DNA from 3 places in the Anabaena sp. FACHB-595 genome. Region 3 is predicted to be linked to each of the others. Evidence: riboswitches for the same ligand, from Rfam matches in the RefSeq annotation. Region 3 holds a riboswitch; each other region holds the start of a gene.
What was found. A riboswitch is a leader RNA that binds a small molecule or an ion and turns the genes downstream of it on or off. The one in region 3 is predicted to bind cyclic di-AMP.

Region 1: it holds a riboswitch for cyclic di-AMP, as region 3 does, so the genes downstream of both, ACN222_RS22600 (hypothetical protein) here and ACN222_RS15155 (universal stress protein) in region 3, are expected to answer to the same signal.
Region 2: it holds a riboswitch for cyclic di-AMP, as region 3 does, so the genes downstream of both, ACN222_RS16855 (glycosyltransferase family 4 protein) here and ACN222_RS15155 (universal stress protein) in region 3, are expected to answer to the same signal.

The regions. Positions count from the first base shown of each region.
Region 1 is NZ_CP183473.1:5,410,024-5,415,581, forward strand. It holds gene ACN222_RS22580 (PEP-CTERM sorting domain-containing protein) at 1-353, shown strand, start outside; gene ACN222_RS22585 (hypothetical protein) at 524-709, shown strand; gene ACN222_RS22590 (hypothetical protein) at 785-919, shown strand; gene ACN222_RS22595 (DUF4360 domain-containing protein) at 1,092-1,697, opposite strand; cyclic di-AMP (ydaO/yuaA leader) riboswitch at 2,623-2,837, shown strand; gene ACN222_RS22600 (hypothetical protein) at 3,246-3,488, shown strand; gene ACN222_RS22605 (NfeD family protein) at 4,033-4,353, shown strand; gene ACN222_RS22610 (flotillin family protein) at 4,451-5,558, shown strand, end outside.
Region 2 is NZ_CP183473.1:4,073,204-4,078,761, reverse strand. It holds gene ACN222_RS16865 (RNA-guided endonuclease InsQ/TnpB family protein) at 1-456, opposite strand, end outside; gene tnpA (IS200/IS605-like element ISNsp2 family transposase) at 503-904, shown strand; gene ACN222_RS16855 (glycosyltransferase family 4 protein) at 1,222-2,499, opposite strand; cyclic di-AMP (ydaO/yuaA leader) riboswitch at 2,651-2,801, opposite strand; gene ACN222_RS16850 (hypothetical protein) at 3,844-4,071, opposite strand; gene ACN222_RS16845 (tetratricopeptide repeat protein) at 4,463-5,558, shown strand, end outside.
Region 3 is NZ_CP183473.1:3,668,752-3,674,309, forward strand. It holds gene ACN222_RS15140 (OmpA family protein) at 1-666, opposite strand, end outside; gene ACN222_RS15145 (hypothetical protein) at 909-1,502, opposite strand; gene ACN222_RS15150 (SLC13 family permease) at 1,651-2,988, opposite strand; gene ACN222_RS15155 (universal stress protein) at 3,104-3,733, opposite strand; cyclic di-AMP (ydaO/yuaA leader) riboswitch at 3,863-4,080, opposite strand; gene ACN222_RS15160 (ABC transporter ATP-binding protein) at 4,097-4,957, opposite strand; partial or broken gene ACN222_RS15165 (ABC transporter substrate-binding protein) at 5,188-5,521, opposite strand; partial or broken gene ACN222_RS15170 (nitrate ABC transporter, permease protein) at 5,519-5,558, opposite strand, start outside.

The DNA.
Region 1 (5,558 bases), 1.7 Mb from region 3:
CCTTCTCTTTTTATAATGGGGACACTTTGATCAGGTCTTTCACCACTCAAGATGTAAATACCGTAGCTCCTATTAGTGCTACACAGCATGGTGGAGAACGTAATGGTTACCTTCATTTCTACTCTGAAGGCAGTGATGATATTTTCAACAAGATCGTCATCTCTCAAGCTAGTACAGATGGTGGTGGGTTTGAAAGTGACAACCACTCTTTTAAGATTGGAAATGGCAGATTTACAGGTTTTGACCCCCAATCTGTTCCCGAACCTGGTATGACTTTAGGGATGCTAGCTGTTGGTGGTTTATTCTTACGTCAACACAAAAAGCAAAAATTGCAAGGTGCCAGCAAATCTTAATCTGATTCGAGTTCGAGAATTGGTAATTTTGGAGTAACTAAATAGAAGATTATCTTTTTCTCCATGATGCTTTTATAGCGTCTGGAGATAATTTTTATGTGGCAATGGCTATTTTGACGGTAAAACTACAAATATAGCTAGGGACTAGGGACTGGGTGAAAAGTCGTTTTGTGTCTAGGTTTTATCATCTATGTGATGTCCTAACACTACTGGCAACAGCTATAAATAAAAAAGTTGTATATTCTCGCCAACAAATTCCCTGTAAGTATTTGGAAATATTTGCTCCAAGATTTAGTGGCGATCGCTTATCCATTGCTGTCCAACCACCAGAAGGTATAAACGCAGATCAGAAGTAGGGCTGTTTCATCCCTTAAAAGCCCCTAAATTACAAGCTTATCCACCGAAGAAATCAGGTAGTTGAGAAATTTTATTTGCTTATGAGCCTAGCGATCGCCTATGGTGGGCGGAACGCCATCGTACTGAAAATTACTGCTGGAAATAGTAATTTTTCGCTTGCCGACTCCCTAAAATTTCTGGCTGATACTCTTGATAAAATACTTATCTGAGCGAATGAAACAGCCCTGCTTTTTTAAGAGGGGTTAGGGGGGATCAAAACGTTATAGGGCAAGGTTGATCAGACTGGTGTATACACCCCTTGCCCCCACAAGGTAGAGGCTTTGAAACACTGTTGTCTTGTTTCTCTGCTTGTATAAAACCACCCTGCTACACCGAAAAGACCTAACGACACTGGCGATATTTGATGTGATAAACCAAACCACGATGAGCAAGGTCAAAAGAGTCAACGGTGGCCATCCCTTGACCACTGGCGGTCATGGCAGCGTTCACCCGCATATTCACACTATCACCACAGCGTGACCAGACATCAGCCACGGTCACTAATTGATCTCGGACATTGTAGTCTGTTTCGCCTCTAAATGTCCGAGAAAAAACAGGGCCACGCTGACCAGCAAAAAAGTACTCTGCCCTGAGTCTCCCTGTTGTCTTGGGAGCAACATAACCTCGATAATCAGCATCATAGAGGGAGATTTGAAAGCCTTGGGGTACTTTGATCGGAATGCTCAAATTACAACTTTTGCGGCTTTCTCCTGACTTATTACCCACAGCTATAAAGTTGTCGAAGAGGATACTTAGTTCTTGACCATCGGGGCTGACACTGACGCTGGCAGATCCGTCAGGGCAACCATTACCGCCATATTCTGCACCTAAAATCGTAACTTTGTCATTAGCAAGAGCAGGGCCAACAGAAGCGGTAATTAGTGTAGCCGCAGTCAGAAAAGCTTGGATAAAATTGATAGATGTTTTCTTGATGTTGGGATTATTCACGATTCACCTAACTTGAGTAATTTGAATAGTCTTAGATCCAAATATGATGTATGCAATTCCAGAAAAATTATTTAGGGAATTCTGCATGAATCATACTTTTTTTGTAGAGTAGAGCTTGTATATAACATTATTGACAGCATGGTTTGTGGCATAGATTATAGTTATAAGATAAGCATAATCTAGCCAAATAATTAACTTATTAATCAATGAGCTAAATACAAGTTTTTAACTCTACGTTGTATAGATTATCAATTATTAAATTAGTCGGCAAAAAATAGCAACGGATAGCATTATCAACAATTTCGATACTCATAGTTATCGATGAATTGGCTGATCATAACTACTGAAGCCACATTTGCATACTGCATTTAAGCTAACTAAAGTTACACTGAATAGCTGATACAAACATCTAAACAGAATTCAGATTTATTAGTCAGAAGGAGCTTTTGCTTGTAATGTCGTTGGATGAATTAGCGACATTATTCGAGGTGCTAAATCCAATATTTAGCAGAGTATAATTAGTAAGATTTTTTCCACTAATTAATTGTGATTTTCAGCTTCCGACTCCTTAGTCAAGCTTTTAATATTTAATCTATACTCGCTCAATGACTAAGAATTTTGTCTTGTGTTCCCGTAAAATGAGTTAAGTAATCACATTGATAATTAAGTATCGATCGCCAACGGTAGGCGGAACGCCTCGCCTAAATTTTTATTGCATTTCGTTGATGTGATTACTCAATTTTGATCTCACTCCAACACGTATTGCCGGATTTATGTTTGTGATTCTGGGTATTTCCTTAGTTGCGTATGCAAAACGGTAGCAGAAAAGAAGCGATCGCCTGTATCAGTATCATAGATGCGATCGTATCTTTTTGTTTACTGGAGTTTTACCTTACGTCGTAACACGTTAGTATTACAGAGAAGAAAAATAAGTCTGCCTAATCCAGCTTTACTCTCAAAACACCTATGTGCAGGGTTGAAGCTAGGAACGGAGGAACCAAGTTTGGGGCGTATCTGCCAAAAAAGCTGAAGCTAAAGTATGAAAAAGAGATTTCAAATTTTAGACTTAGAGCATTTAGAGAAGGACATCTCTCAGTCCTAGCCCGTCAGCTAACTTCGTAGGCATTGAGAGGAGATTGAACGAGCAGCATTTATACAAATAATGCCTGTCGTCAGTATCCTTGGCTGGTAAACTTACGCTTCGTTTTACCTGTCCTCGCACTGGAAGTCAGGGTTTTATAGTCTGTGTTTCTAGGGGCTGAGGTCGGATTAGTTGCCTTGAGGTACAGTTGATCATGTTTTTGAAGATAAATCATCCCTTTACTTTCATCACAGTAGATATTGTTAGCGCCACCATAAATAGGATTGAAAGTTTGTTTTTTCCCATAAAGAAGATTCCAACACAGTACTGATAAAACTTTGATCAAACTGTAGAGAAAACATCTGTCATTGTGCTAGGTGTAAATTTTTGATGCAGCTTGGTTGAATTAGTTTGTCAGAAAAACTCAGCATAGAAGCACGTATTCGTAAACATTACAGGAGAATAAAATGTCTATTAAAAATCGCAACTTTTTCACTGATGTTAACTTTTTACCTGAGCATAAATTTAAGTTAATTGGAGAGTTTGCCGGGAAAAAGCTCTTACTAATTGGCAGAACTAATGCCTATGGCGATCCCATCGTAGCAGCAAGCCATAGTAGTGAACCTAACCACGAAGATTTATACGCTTATGACTTATACGAGTTGATGAAGTGTAATCACGAACTAGTTAATCTCACTGGAGAAATCTAGTCAATTAATGGGGTGGGGTGATAGGGATAATTTATTTTTTGGTGTTCCCTTACACCGTTCTAGTCATACACATCAATAATTAGTGCCGATCTTTTGTTATGTGGCGTGTTTTCGTGTAAAGCAACACACCATTTGAGGTTTTATAGGTGTAAATATTAACACCTATAAAATCCCAATCACTGAAATAAAAATATTGTAAAGTTTTGTAACATACCGGATAACTTTGTCCTACTTCTACAGAAATACCTATAGAACCGCAACTGGAATCTCCATATACCGCGTTCAATAACATCAGAGATATAACAGAATTTATGTTGTATCTCTGCCTTCCTTATAAGCTTGTATGGTTTGCTAACTGCTAACACCTAACGGTAAAACCGAAAAGATATGCAAGTTAAATGTACGACAGTTTATGTATTTCTTAAATATTAATTAAAGCTATGTGTTATGAAAGTGCCAATAGTAGATTTATTTCATCACCATCTGGGTTTTTTGTTACCAATAAAGGATAAACAATAATTATAAAATACCTGGAAATAGGGTAATGAATAATCCAATTCTCGCAACTGCTAGTGTTGTAATTGCTTTCGGTATCATTGTTGGTGTCTTCATTGTGGGATTAATTTATATCCAACGGCGACGACAAGCAGTAGACAGTTTGATCCGTATTAATAACGTGGTTGGTTGTTTTGGGATTGTGGAAGTTCCCATAAACCAAAATAGTCCAGGAAAAGTACGGATCAATCTCAAAGGTTCTCTAGTAGACTTTGTAGCTTTCACCGATGAAATTCATCAATTTAATCAAGGTGATTCTGTTGTTATCGTGCGAATTAAGGGAAATAAGGTTTGGGTGGTTAATGTTTAGCAAGAGAGGGCAGGAGGCAGTTTATAGTGCGGTTTAGAAGGATATTCTGATGACGGTTGACAGTTGAGAAATTACTAATGACTCTTGATAAATAACTATGAATTTAATTAAACAAGAATTAGCGACTGTAACAGTAGCACAAGTTGATCCGAATACACCTGCTACTAACAAAGAAAATAATGGCATAGAAAGTCTACTTTATGGTGGTCTGCCTATTGCTCTATCTATTTTTGGTGCATTTGTACTTGTGTGGTTTATCAAGTCTTTTTTATGTATTTGTAAACCCAACGAAATCTTGATACTTTCGGGACGCAAATGGCGGACTAAAGATGGACAAGAGATGGGTTATCGAGTGTTATTAGGTGGGCGCGCCATTCGGATTCCTATAGTGGAAACGGTAAAACGGATGGATGTAACAACTATGCCGGTAAGGGTGGAAGTGCGGAATGCTTACGCCAAAGGGGGAACGCCTTTAAATATTCAAGCGATCGCCAATGTGAAAATTTCCTCAGATCCGGTGGTTGTCGGTAACGCCATTGAACGCTTTTTAGACCGCGATCGCTCGGAATTGGCTCGTGTTTCCCGCGAAACCCTAGAAGGCTATCTCCGGGGTGTTGTCGCTACCCTCACACCAGAAGAACTCAACGAAGACCGCCTGAGTTTTGCCCAACGTATCGCCTCCGATGTCAGCCGCGACCTTAGTAAACTGGGATTGCAACTGGACACCCTAAAAATTCAAAGCGTTTCTGACGATGTAGACTATCTCAAATCTTGGGGACGTAAACAAATTGCCCTGGTGATTCGAGACGCAGAGATTGCCGAATCCAACGCACTCACCCAAGCCGAACAAATCGAAGCCCAATCCGAAGAATATGCCCAAGTCGCCAAAACCCAAGACAAAATCATTGTGTTGGAGAAAGAAAACGAACTCCGCACCATCAAAGCCCAGCTAGAACAGAGAGCCAAGTCTGAAGAAGAAATTACCACGGCGGCTGCACAAGAAAAGAAAGCCAAAGCCGAACAAGTCTTACAAGTACTACGGGCTGAGTTAGAACGCCTACGCCTACAAGCCGATGAAGTCCTACCCGCCGAAGCCCGTCGCCAAGCCCAAGAACTCCGAGCCAAAGGGGAAGCAGCTTTCCTAGAAGAAAATGCCAAAGCCGCAGCGTTAGTTAACGACATTCTTTCCCAAGTTTGGCAGCAAA
Region 2 (5,558 bases), 400 kb from region 3:
TGGTGTGCGTTTAATAGTTAATGTTTTGACTGTCCCCTCAATTTCTCTAGACTTCCAAAACTGATAAATTTTACTCCCAATTTTTACTCTATTTCCATCCAAAAACTTATAACCTGCTTGTTTTAGAGTAAATGATTTGTATTTTTTTACCTTCTTAAATCCTGGTGGTCTAACCCCCTTCTTGTTGTGTTTAAAAAATAATTGGTAGGCTTTCTCAATGCGTTGACAAATATCTTGTACCGCCTGAGAACCTACTGTTTGCCAAAATGGGTTACGCTTTCTCAGTTTGGCAATATGAGCTTGAAGTTTTGCACAGTTTAAGTGTTTGCCCCACATACGATAGTAGCGTTTATGTAGAGCAATACAATGGTTGTAGATTGCCCCACCTGCATTAATCATGCGTTTGAGAAATCTATTTCTTTTGTGCTGGTACAGTTTGAACTTCAAGGTTTTCATGTGGTTATGATATCATTAGTAGTGTAGATAATCAATACTCATCTACATGAAATCTGTATATAATCACTACAACCACGCAATCGGATTGGCTACTGTTCATTTAGTTTGGATACCATGTAGACGTAGGAGGGTTTTTGCTAATAATGAAAAATTAAAATTACGATGTATTGAGATATTTCAGTCAGTTGCTAATGATAAAAGATGGATTATCAAAGCACTAGAAATTGCCCCTGACCATATTCATTTATTGGTTGAATATGACCCGCATCATTCAATATCTCAAATAGTTAAAGCATTTAAGGGTAGGTCATCAAGATATTTGCGACAAGAGTTTCCAGAGTTAATGAGATTACCTAGTTTGTGGACACATTCGTATATGTTTGACACTACAGGGAAAGTTAGCACCCAGAAAGTCTTAGAGTACATAAATGACCCGCATCACGGATGAATAAATTCATCCTCCAAAGCTTATATCCCCCACTTAAAAGACGTATGAGGGACAAAACTTATTGGTTTTGTCCCTCATAATTGGGGGCTTTACGCATCACGACTCGTAAGACTTAGAAACAGGATTTTATCCTAATTTCCCTTTGTTAACGTGAGTCTCCAAGGGAGGCGCACCTACAGGAAGGGTGAAAGACTGATTAGAAGGTTTGGTAAGGTGCGTCAGTATGAGTAATTTCTGAGTATATTTAGGTTATATCGCACTGACGCACCCTAAATTTGGAACCGGATTGGGGTTAGGTTCCACCAAACTCACTTTAACTACGCTGCAACAGCCTCTTTTTCCTTCTTTTCTGGCGCATTTTGAGTTAACAGATGAGTGTATAGCTGACTCAATTGGGATGCTACACCGGCCCAGCTGAAGGTGGTTTCCACTCGCTGGCGGGCGGCTGTGCCTAGCTGATCTCGCCAAGTTGGGTTGGCTAATATGCGGTCTATGGCTGTAGCAAAAGCTGACTCATCTTGTGGAGGTGCAAGTAAACCTGTGACTTCTGGAACTACTGTAAATTGCAATCCACCTACATTACTGGCGATTACGGGAGTTTTGCTAGCCATCGCTTCAATAGCAACTAAACCAAAGGGTTCGTAGTGACTGGGGACAACGCAAACATCAGCCGCAGCGTAGTAGTAAGGGAGGATTTCATGATCTAGGCGACCAGCGAAGGTGGTGCAATCGTTCAGTTCTAGTTCAGCCACAATATTCGCAATGCGATCGCGCTCTCTGCCATCACTTTGACCAGGACGGCTACCACCACCAATTACTAACTGGAGGTTTGCTTCACCTCTCAACCTAGACTGAGCAACCGCTCTGACTAAGGTTTCTATGCCTTTACGGGGATCAAAACGACCTACATAAAATACCATCTTGGCATCAGGCTCAATTCCCAGTTTTTCCCGTGCAGCCGACTTTTCAATGTTTCCGAAGTTATTAATGTCAGTCCCGCAAGGAATCATCTCTATGCGTCCCTTCTTAGAAACCAGGGCGCGCATATGTTGCTGTTCTTGGGGGCTGGTGGCAACTACTGTGTCTACACTCTCTAAACAAGCTTTTTCTATAGCTAATCGCTGATTCGCAATGGCGGGTATATCTGCGATCGTTTGATATTTGATTGCTCCTAATGAGTGGTATGTATGCACCAACACCAAGGGTTGTTGCTTTTTCAGTTGCATTCCCACCCAAGATGACAACCAGTAATTTGTGTGAATGAGTTGATAGTTATAACCTTGGCGCTTTTGGAAGCGTTGGAATTCGGCAACAAATTCCGGTAAATAATCAAATACGTGATCACGTCCGATAAATTCAACCGGCCCCGCTTGTAAGCGGATAGTGCGGCAATTAGGACTATGTTGGACAATCTCGGCCTGGTCGGGACTGATACGGCGAGTGAACATATCAACTTGCCAACCTTGTTCGGCTAGTGCATAGCCTACTTCTCGAACATATACGTTCTGACCACCGGCTTCTTCTTGACCTATTTCAACGGCTGGATCTCCAGAAACAGAAATAAGTGCGATCCGATGTTTTTTATTTTGGAACATAGTGAGCTTCACCTCAAGGTAACTACTTCTTCCTCAGACACCAGAATTTAGGACATAAGTATCCATCCCTCTAGTCGAGGGCAGGTAAAACGAAGCGTAAAGCTACCAGCCAAGGACACTGACGACAGACATTATATAAAAATCTGTACGTTCAATCTCCTCTCAATGCCGACGAAGTTAGCTGACGGGCTAGGACTGAGAGATATCCTTTTTGGATAATCCAAAATACGCCCCATTTTTGGTTCCTCCGCTCTTTAATTGCCTCAATGTTTGGGGCAATTAAGATTAGGCTGACTGATTTACATTTGCTTAACACTTTACTGGCGATCGCCATTATAGTCAATAGTTTCTACGAAAAAGATGTCTTGAATTGCTTCCAGTTTGTTTACTCACACCTCTAGAAAAGCGTCGTAAGCTAGCTGGGATGGGGCAATATTTTGTAAGAACAAGTATTTTCTATATTGAGAATATTAACTGCGATATCTTTGATTATTCAACTTTCTAAAGAGATATTTCCTCGACTATATTTTTGAAAATTTTGGCTTATGTCTGCTGAAAACAGCATCAATCTTACGGTGATTAATGTCCGTTAAATGTTTGCAGCGCTCTGTTATGCCACAATACCTATGGGCGCAAGAATTAACTAGTAAGCCCATATTTTGCCTTGCATTGATCGGAAATCCGTGGATATTGGATAACAATAATTTGGGCAATATTGAGATAAGATTTCTAGTTTGTGTTATAAAAAGTATAAATAATAAATAATCTGCCAGTATAAATACTTCCTGTGGGTATTGACAAAAATCAGGAAATATTTATTCCATGATATAAGCTATGCAGAAAGTATATATCAAAAGACATAATTACAGGATTTATGTCTAAAGTATTGCATTACAATGCTTGATTTTCCAGACTAAATTGCTAACAATAAAGAAGGGATTTAAAAATCTCATAGTCAATTTCGATCATTTGACCCTTCTACGCTAGTCCGCTAAGGCGGACTTTTTTGTTGTCTATAGGATTCTTACTTAATTTTTGAAATATATGTACGATGGGTAAGATAATTGAAATATGCGGTTTTTTCTAAAATAAAGCTGGAAAATATAGCAATTTATTTTATGAATCACGAATTATTAGCCTTTTTTGCTGGTGTAGGCTTTCTTATCATCTATCTTGTTTTTTCTGCATGGACGGAAATGGGTACTAAATTACCTTGGAAGAAGTAAAACCCGTGGTTAGAGGGAAGCATTGAGAAATACGCCCGTTCATGAGTGTTGAATCGGGTAAATAGTTGACAAGGAAGAATTTGAGAGTGCAAAAATTTTTGCACTCTTTTGATTTGGACTAACGAACAGACTCGAAAATGACCATGATTGTGATTAAGCACAAGAGGATAACTCCCAAGGGCATAAACACGGTTTGCAATACTGCAACCAGTATCTCGATGATGTGTAACGCACCTAACGCTGTGGAAAGCACGTAAGCGATCGCCACTCCAAAAAGCATCAACAAAAAGTATTTCAAGAACTTAGCAACTAAACGAACTAGTAGGGTATCTTCATTCTTCAACATGATGGAACTCCTGTAGGGTGGAGAGGAACATAAGTATTTACACGCTCTACAGAATCTAGTTAGTTAATGCTTACCGCTTATCTATAGGAACCTACTGAGATAAATCTTCTCTGGGAATGAAGACTTACTTAGTTATATGTGTTAATGAGTACGCCAGAAGTATCAGCTTGATCACTAACATCTCTCCTCAACCGTGTATCTCCTGACAATTAACTTAACTTTGCCTGTATTGATTACAAGAGTAATACAGTCTCAAAGAATTTGCAGTTGGATAAAGTAAGACATCTCATTTCCTACTGGGTAGGAAAAAGTAGTTTGTAGTATTGTGGCCAAAAGTGAAATCGTGAAAATATGGTTATAATTAAGCACAAATGATACAGTCAGGCGATAGATGGGTGCAGAAGAAGCTCTAGAGCTTTTGGATAGTTTGGTTTATAGAAAAACAGGGGAACGTTTAGGCACAACTCAAAGAATAATTCTACGTAATTTATGGGAGGATAGAAAACAAACTTATCAGAATATTGCTGATATTTGTGGTTATACGGAAGCGCATTTAAAAGCAGTTGGCGCACAATTGTGGCAAACACTGACGAACGTTTTGGGGGAAAAAGTCTCGAAGTCAAACTTTTCTTCAGTGGTGCAGAGATTTTGGCAATCTCATAGACTACAAAAGATGTCGCCTATTGTAAATCCAGTCCTCAATAATGGCAAGCCACAAGAACTGGATTATAACTTTGTGGGGCGCGATCGCGAAATAGCCGAACTTGATAGCTATGTTGTCCGAGGCGCGAAAATTATCCTCATCCAAGGTGAAGGTGGTGTTGGCAAAACTACCTTAGCTCGGCGGTATTTTAAGGCTCAAGGTTTTGATTTCCTAGAGTTGTGGATGGCTAAGGAAAGCCAACATATCGTTTCTGTGGAGAGTGTGGTTGAGGAATGGCTGAGGGTTGATTTTAATGAGGAACCGGGTAAAGAGTTTGGTATTAATCTAGATAGGCTACGGCGCAAGCTGCGGGATGAAACGCGCAAAATAGGGGTTTTAATTGATAATCTTGAGTCTGCTTTGGATAGAAATGGTCAGATTATTGCTTCTCGTCGTTCCTATGTAGAACTGTTGCGGGTATTAGCAGACCCTAGTATTAAATCTATCACTTTGATTACTAGTCGTGAGCGTCTGTATGAATCAGATGTAGATGTGACTTTCTATCCCCTGGGGGGTTTAGATGAGTGTACTTGGCAAAAGTTTTTTACTAGTTGTCAAATTAAATCTAATTCACCTGCACTAAGTGAAATGTGTAAAGCTTTTGGTGGAAATGCCAAATCTATGCAAATTATTAGTGGTGCAATTACTACAGATTTTGAAGGCAATGCAGATATTTATTGGCGAGAAAATAAGCATGATTTATTAATTGAACCAGAATTAAAAAATTTAGTTGCTAGTCAATTTGACCGTTTGGCACAAATGGATAGTGAAGCATATCGGCTGC
Region 3 (5,558 bases):
TTGATCTGTTTTTTGAACACTAAAAGAATCTTTGATAAAGTCTTGAATAGCGGTCAACATCGCCACCACTAAATCTGGGTCTTGGCTGGTTACTTGATTGGCTACAAGATGTTGCAACAATAATCCTGTATTTTTATGTATTAAGAATATCTGTTCTACTCGATAAACTAATGTCCGCAATAAAACTATTTCTGCAAATGGTTTTCCTGTACGTTTCGCTTCTAGTCGCCATTGCAAACTTTCCCAGGAAAAACTATGCTCTAGAGCTTGGTTGAGGGATTGCATCATTTCATCGAGCAATGTAGCGATCGCTTTCCGAGATGCAGGAATAATGACTGGAAAAAAAGCTTCTGAAAGTATATTTTCATCTTGTTGAACAGAAACTTGAATCGCTTCTTCAACAATAGAAATCATCGCTGCAATTAGTTGTTTATCTTGTTGCGATCTTAAGATCACAGCCTCTGGAAGTAAGCGACTAATATCTTCTGGTCTGATGTGTGGATTATCTAAAAGTTCATAAAGTTGGTTAAGTTTAGCTGGCTCAACTCCCAACAACAAACTCCGAAGTTTACTAAGTTCATCATCAACTTTAGTGATTTTGTTAATTAATGATAAGTCATTACCAGGGGATATTTGACTGCTAGAATCTATTGCATCATTATTCATTAATATAATCCCCCAAACTACACTCTATAATTAGATAATTTTTTAGGCAAACTAGCCAGGAGAATTAGAATATATCTGGCAATATTTACCTCTTAAGTAAGCCAATGGGGACAACATAAAACTATATAAATAAAGATAAGCTAGGCTAAAAACCTCTTTCTTAGCCTTACAATCTCTGCCTTATCCAACCTGCAAATATTTACGCTGTTCTGCTTATGTACTGAAAATATTGGATGATTTTCTTATTTATTTAGCCGAAAAGCAATTTCTGTGAATAAATCTGCCAGATGAGTCCGGTCAGCTTTATCATGACTTAGTTGCTGAGTTTCTTTTTCTATCAAACTATTTATTTCTTCATATTTTTGTCTAATTTCATCTTGTAAATTTTTCGATTGAATTAAAATTTGTTCGCGTAGATTACGTTGATTACTAATAGTTTGTTCAGCAAACTGAACCAATTTCTTCTCTAATGATGTATGAAGAAATTTATACTCCTCCGTAATTGCTTTTAAATGAGATTCTCTTTCCATTTGCTCATTTTTTATACTTTCACTTAAAACTTCAACTTCCGCCTTTATATATACCTCTAAAGCATCCAAGCGTTCTTTAGTTTCATCTCGTACATGAGATAATTCTTTAACTATCCGTTCTTCCAAACCAGCAAACCTCTTGTCGAGTTCCTGCATTTGGTTACCAATGAGAATCTCTCTAATTTTGTCTAAATTATTACTTTCACTAACACTAGTACGGGATTGTTGTTTATTTATTGTTGAATTGATGCTACCGTTCTCTAATGATCTTGCATTGTTATCGGTAGAGGCTTCGGTTAGATTCATAGATGACAACCCTGATTAATACTGAAAAAATATACAAGATTTATTCTTGCATATTACACTCAATAATACCATTCTAGGCAAGAGTGTATGATTACACTCTCTACCAGTATAAACATATCTAATTTTCACTGAATATAAATAAATCTTTCTAAATCAGAAACCGGATTAACACATACAATGCTGAGGCAATTAGTTGTAATATTGTGACTGGAATACCATAGTGAAGAAAAGTTTTAAAAGAAATCCGTCGTCCGTGCTGTTCGGAAATTCCCGCCGCTACGATGTTAGACGATGCACCAACTAACGTACCATTCCCGCCTAAGGTTGCACCAAACATCATGGCGTAAAACAATGGTAAAACTTCTGGGGGAAATTGTCCTTGAAAGTCGCGTGCTAAGACTTCTGCGGGTGCTAATCCTACAGTGACAAGGTATTGCTTGAGCAGGGGAACCATCGCCACTACCAAGGGAATATTAGGTACGACACTCGATAAAATTCCTACAAGAAACAACAACACCAGAGAACCCAAGATAATATTTTTTCCTAAAATAGCTGCCAATATCCCTGATAGACCACCAATTACGCCTGTTTTTTCTAATCCTCCAATCAGCACAAAAATACTCATAAAAAATATTAATGTACTCCAGTCTACATCGCGCAAAATATTGTTGACTGTATCAATTTTGCTATGGTGAGATAGTAGTAAAGCCAAAGCTGCGCCTAACAGAGCCACAGCCGCCGGGGAAATCGGTATTGGCAGGGATTCTCCAATCACAAAAAATAGCAGGACAAAAGCGACAATTACTGCACCCAGACTCAAAACCCGTGGATGATTAATTTCTGGGTGTGGTAATTCTTCCAGATTCTCTAATTTTGTATGCCAAATTTTGCGGAATAAAAATGGCAAAGTGAGAGTTACCACAGCGACTGCAATGACACCACCTAAACTCAGTTTCCATAGATAATCTATAAAACTTATATTGACAGCATCACCTACAATAAATGTTGCTGGGTCACCTACTAATGTCAGCAATCCAGCACTATTGGCAATCAAAACCATCAATATCAATAAAGGTACAAAATTTATCCCTATTTCTTGTGCCATTGGTGGAATTAGTGGCGCTAACAACATCACTGTTGTTGCATTTGGTAAAACTGCACAAATAGGAGTAACAATAGCAACAATACCGAGTAAAAGACGCTTACCATCGCCTTTAGCTAATATCACTATTTGGGTTGCCAAATAATCAAATATCTTAGTAGGCTCAAATGCTCTAACTAAAACCATTACACCAAAAAATAATCCCAGTGTGCCATAACTATTACCAATGTAAGCAACAGCTTCCTGTAAAGTCATCACATTAGTAAATACTAATAATAATGCTCCTAATAAGGCTGCAATAGTCAAATGCACCCATTCCGTCATAACTAGAAAGATGACACTGATAAATACGATGACACTTAGGAGTGCTTGCCAGTTTTCCACGCCTACCTCTTGTAGCTTATATTGTTGCGTAATAGCGAAAAAAGTCACCTAAAATATGGTGACTTTTTTCTGTATTTTCATTTAGATAAATAACTTCTGAAAGTCGGGGTCAGAATTATTCATCTATACATTCAGGAATCCCTAAGACAGCACAGGGGAAATTATAACCTAAGGTTTCAATGAGAGGATGATAAACAGATTTACAACCCAAAAATAAGATATCAGCAGCTTCAAATTCTGCAACTTTTCTCAACTCTGTACTTACACAACCGAAGCGTAGATGAGATTTGAATGAACCTTGCCATTCTTCAGCCAAAGTTCTTGCCTGCCAAATAATTCTATCTGCTTCTTGCAGTGGTGTTAGTGTGTCTGTTTGAAGATATGATTTAATTCCTGTCAGTTTCGGTTGAGTAATTACAGATGTGCTGGATTTTTTTGTTTCACTTGGCGGCAATTCTATTGTCGGCAAGCGTTTAGCAAAGCTTAAAATATTAGAACGATTTTTTGTGTTGCTATCTTCTACTACATAAACAGCTTGCACAGTGACTTGTTGATTAGTCGCCAACCTTGTTTGATGGGCAATCCAACAGGCTATATCTAGTGCTGTATGGCTGTTAGGAGAAGCGTCATAACCAACAATTAAGTTGATTGATTGTGTTGTTTGACCTTTTTGGGGTTCTGGTAATAAAACCATTTGGTCAATTAAATCATCACGACCCATAGCACTTTGCAGGCGTGCTAACATTGGCTTAATTTTCACAGCTTTAACTTCTCCTAAACTTAACGAACACATCAACGAGAAGCAGGGTAAAACGGACATTCATATCCGTAAGGAAACCCCAATAACAACTGGTATCAAAGCCAAAGTCTTGGGGGTTCCTTCCATTGCCGACGGAGTTAGCTGACGGGCTAAGACTGGAAGGTGTCTCTCTTTAAGAGTGCGGAGTAATGAGTAATGAGTGCTGAGTTTAATACTTGGTTACTCTTGACTGTTTACTCTAGGTTAGCTACTCTCTGCAAGATGCGCCCCATAACATGGTTCCTCCGTTCCAAATGATTGCAAACTTAATTTGAATTAGGCTACCCACTAAAGAGATAATAGACTACTTTACTCTTCTTGAGCAAAATATTTGTCGAGAAAGTTTAAGGCATGATTACGAAGTTCAAAGTATGCTTTTGAGTTACGTATAGCAGACCTGTCGCGTGGATGAGAAAATGGTACTTCTAATATTTCTCCAATGTTTGCGGCTGGGCCATTTGTCATTAATACGATGCGATGGGCTACGCCCCGCCGTAGGCGATCGCTCATATAAATTGCCTCATCGACATCATGGGTAATCATCATTACTGCTTGGCGATTATTTTCCCAGATATCTAATACTTGTCTTTGTAATTTACCTCTAGTTAAATCATCTAATGCGCCAAAAGGTTCATCCATTAACAGCATTTTTGGACGAATGGCTAAGGCTCTGGCACTCCCTACTCTTTGTTTCATACCTCCAGAGATTTCATCAGGATATTTATCTGCTGCCGGGGTCAAGTTTACCATTGCCAAGTGTTTGTTCACAATGCCAATTTTTTCTGCTCCATTAGCATTTTTTAACACTTCATCAACTGCTAGACGGATATTTTTCTTCACTGTTAACCACGGTAAGAGGGAATAATTTTGAAATACCATCATTCTTTCCGCACCTGGCTTGTGAATTTCTTTACCGTCAAGCCTGACTGAGCCAGAAGTGCTTTTTTCTAAGCCCGCCACAATTTTTAATAAAGTGGATTTGCCGCATCCAGAATGTCCAATTACAGAAATAAATTCGTTTTCAATAATAGTTAAATTCACCCCATCTAAAACAACAAAGTTACTTTTATCTGGTGTTAGATAAGACCTAACTAAATTCTCAATTTCTAAAAAATTAGTGCGCGGTATAGCTTTGTCATGAGCATCTATTGTTGATGGTGTATATTTCATATCAAATGCTCCTAAAAGTTTTTAACTATGTATCAATAAAAATCAAAATTCCCAGTTCAAGACATGAAAAAACGAGTAGGAGCGTTAGCCCTAATTGCAGAACTATTTAAATACCCAACAGGGTTACTGGGGTCAAAACCTTTCTTATCTATAAAATACTTCTGGTGGTTCAACCTTGTAATCATCCGGGGAACATTGAATCCCCATTTCGGCAGCTATCTGGCGATATTGTTCATGGTCATGGCGTTACCGTGACGATAGATTGTTATGGCTGCACATAGGGGAGAGAGGAGCGTGCTATGCGGGCGTTGATGACTGCACCAGATACGATAAGCGCAGCATCAAGACGACCATAAATTAAGCCGTCGCAGGAGGTAGCCCAACTGGCTTCGCGGTTGAGTTGGACGTTTAAGCCATACTTGCGAAAGAAGCCTTTTTCCAGGCGATCGCAAATGGCGCACAATCATTTATGGGAAAGTATCCGACAATCAAATCGGGTTTTTCTAAATCGCTGGATTTGATTACTGGTTTGATGGCTAGGGCTTCTTGGGTTAGGCCTTGGGCAACTAACGCTTCTGGTGGAGTGGGCATTAATTCATGA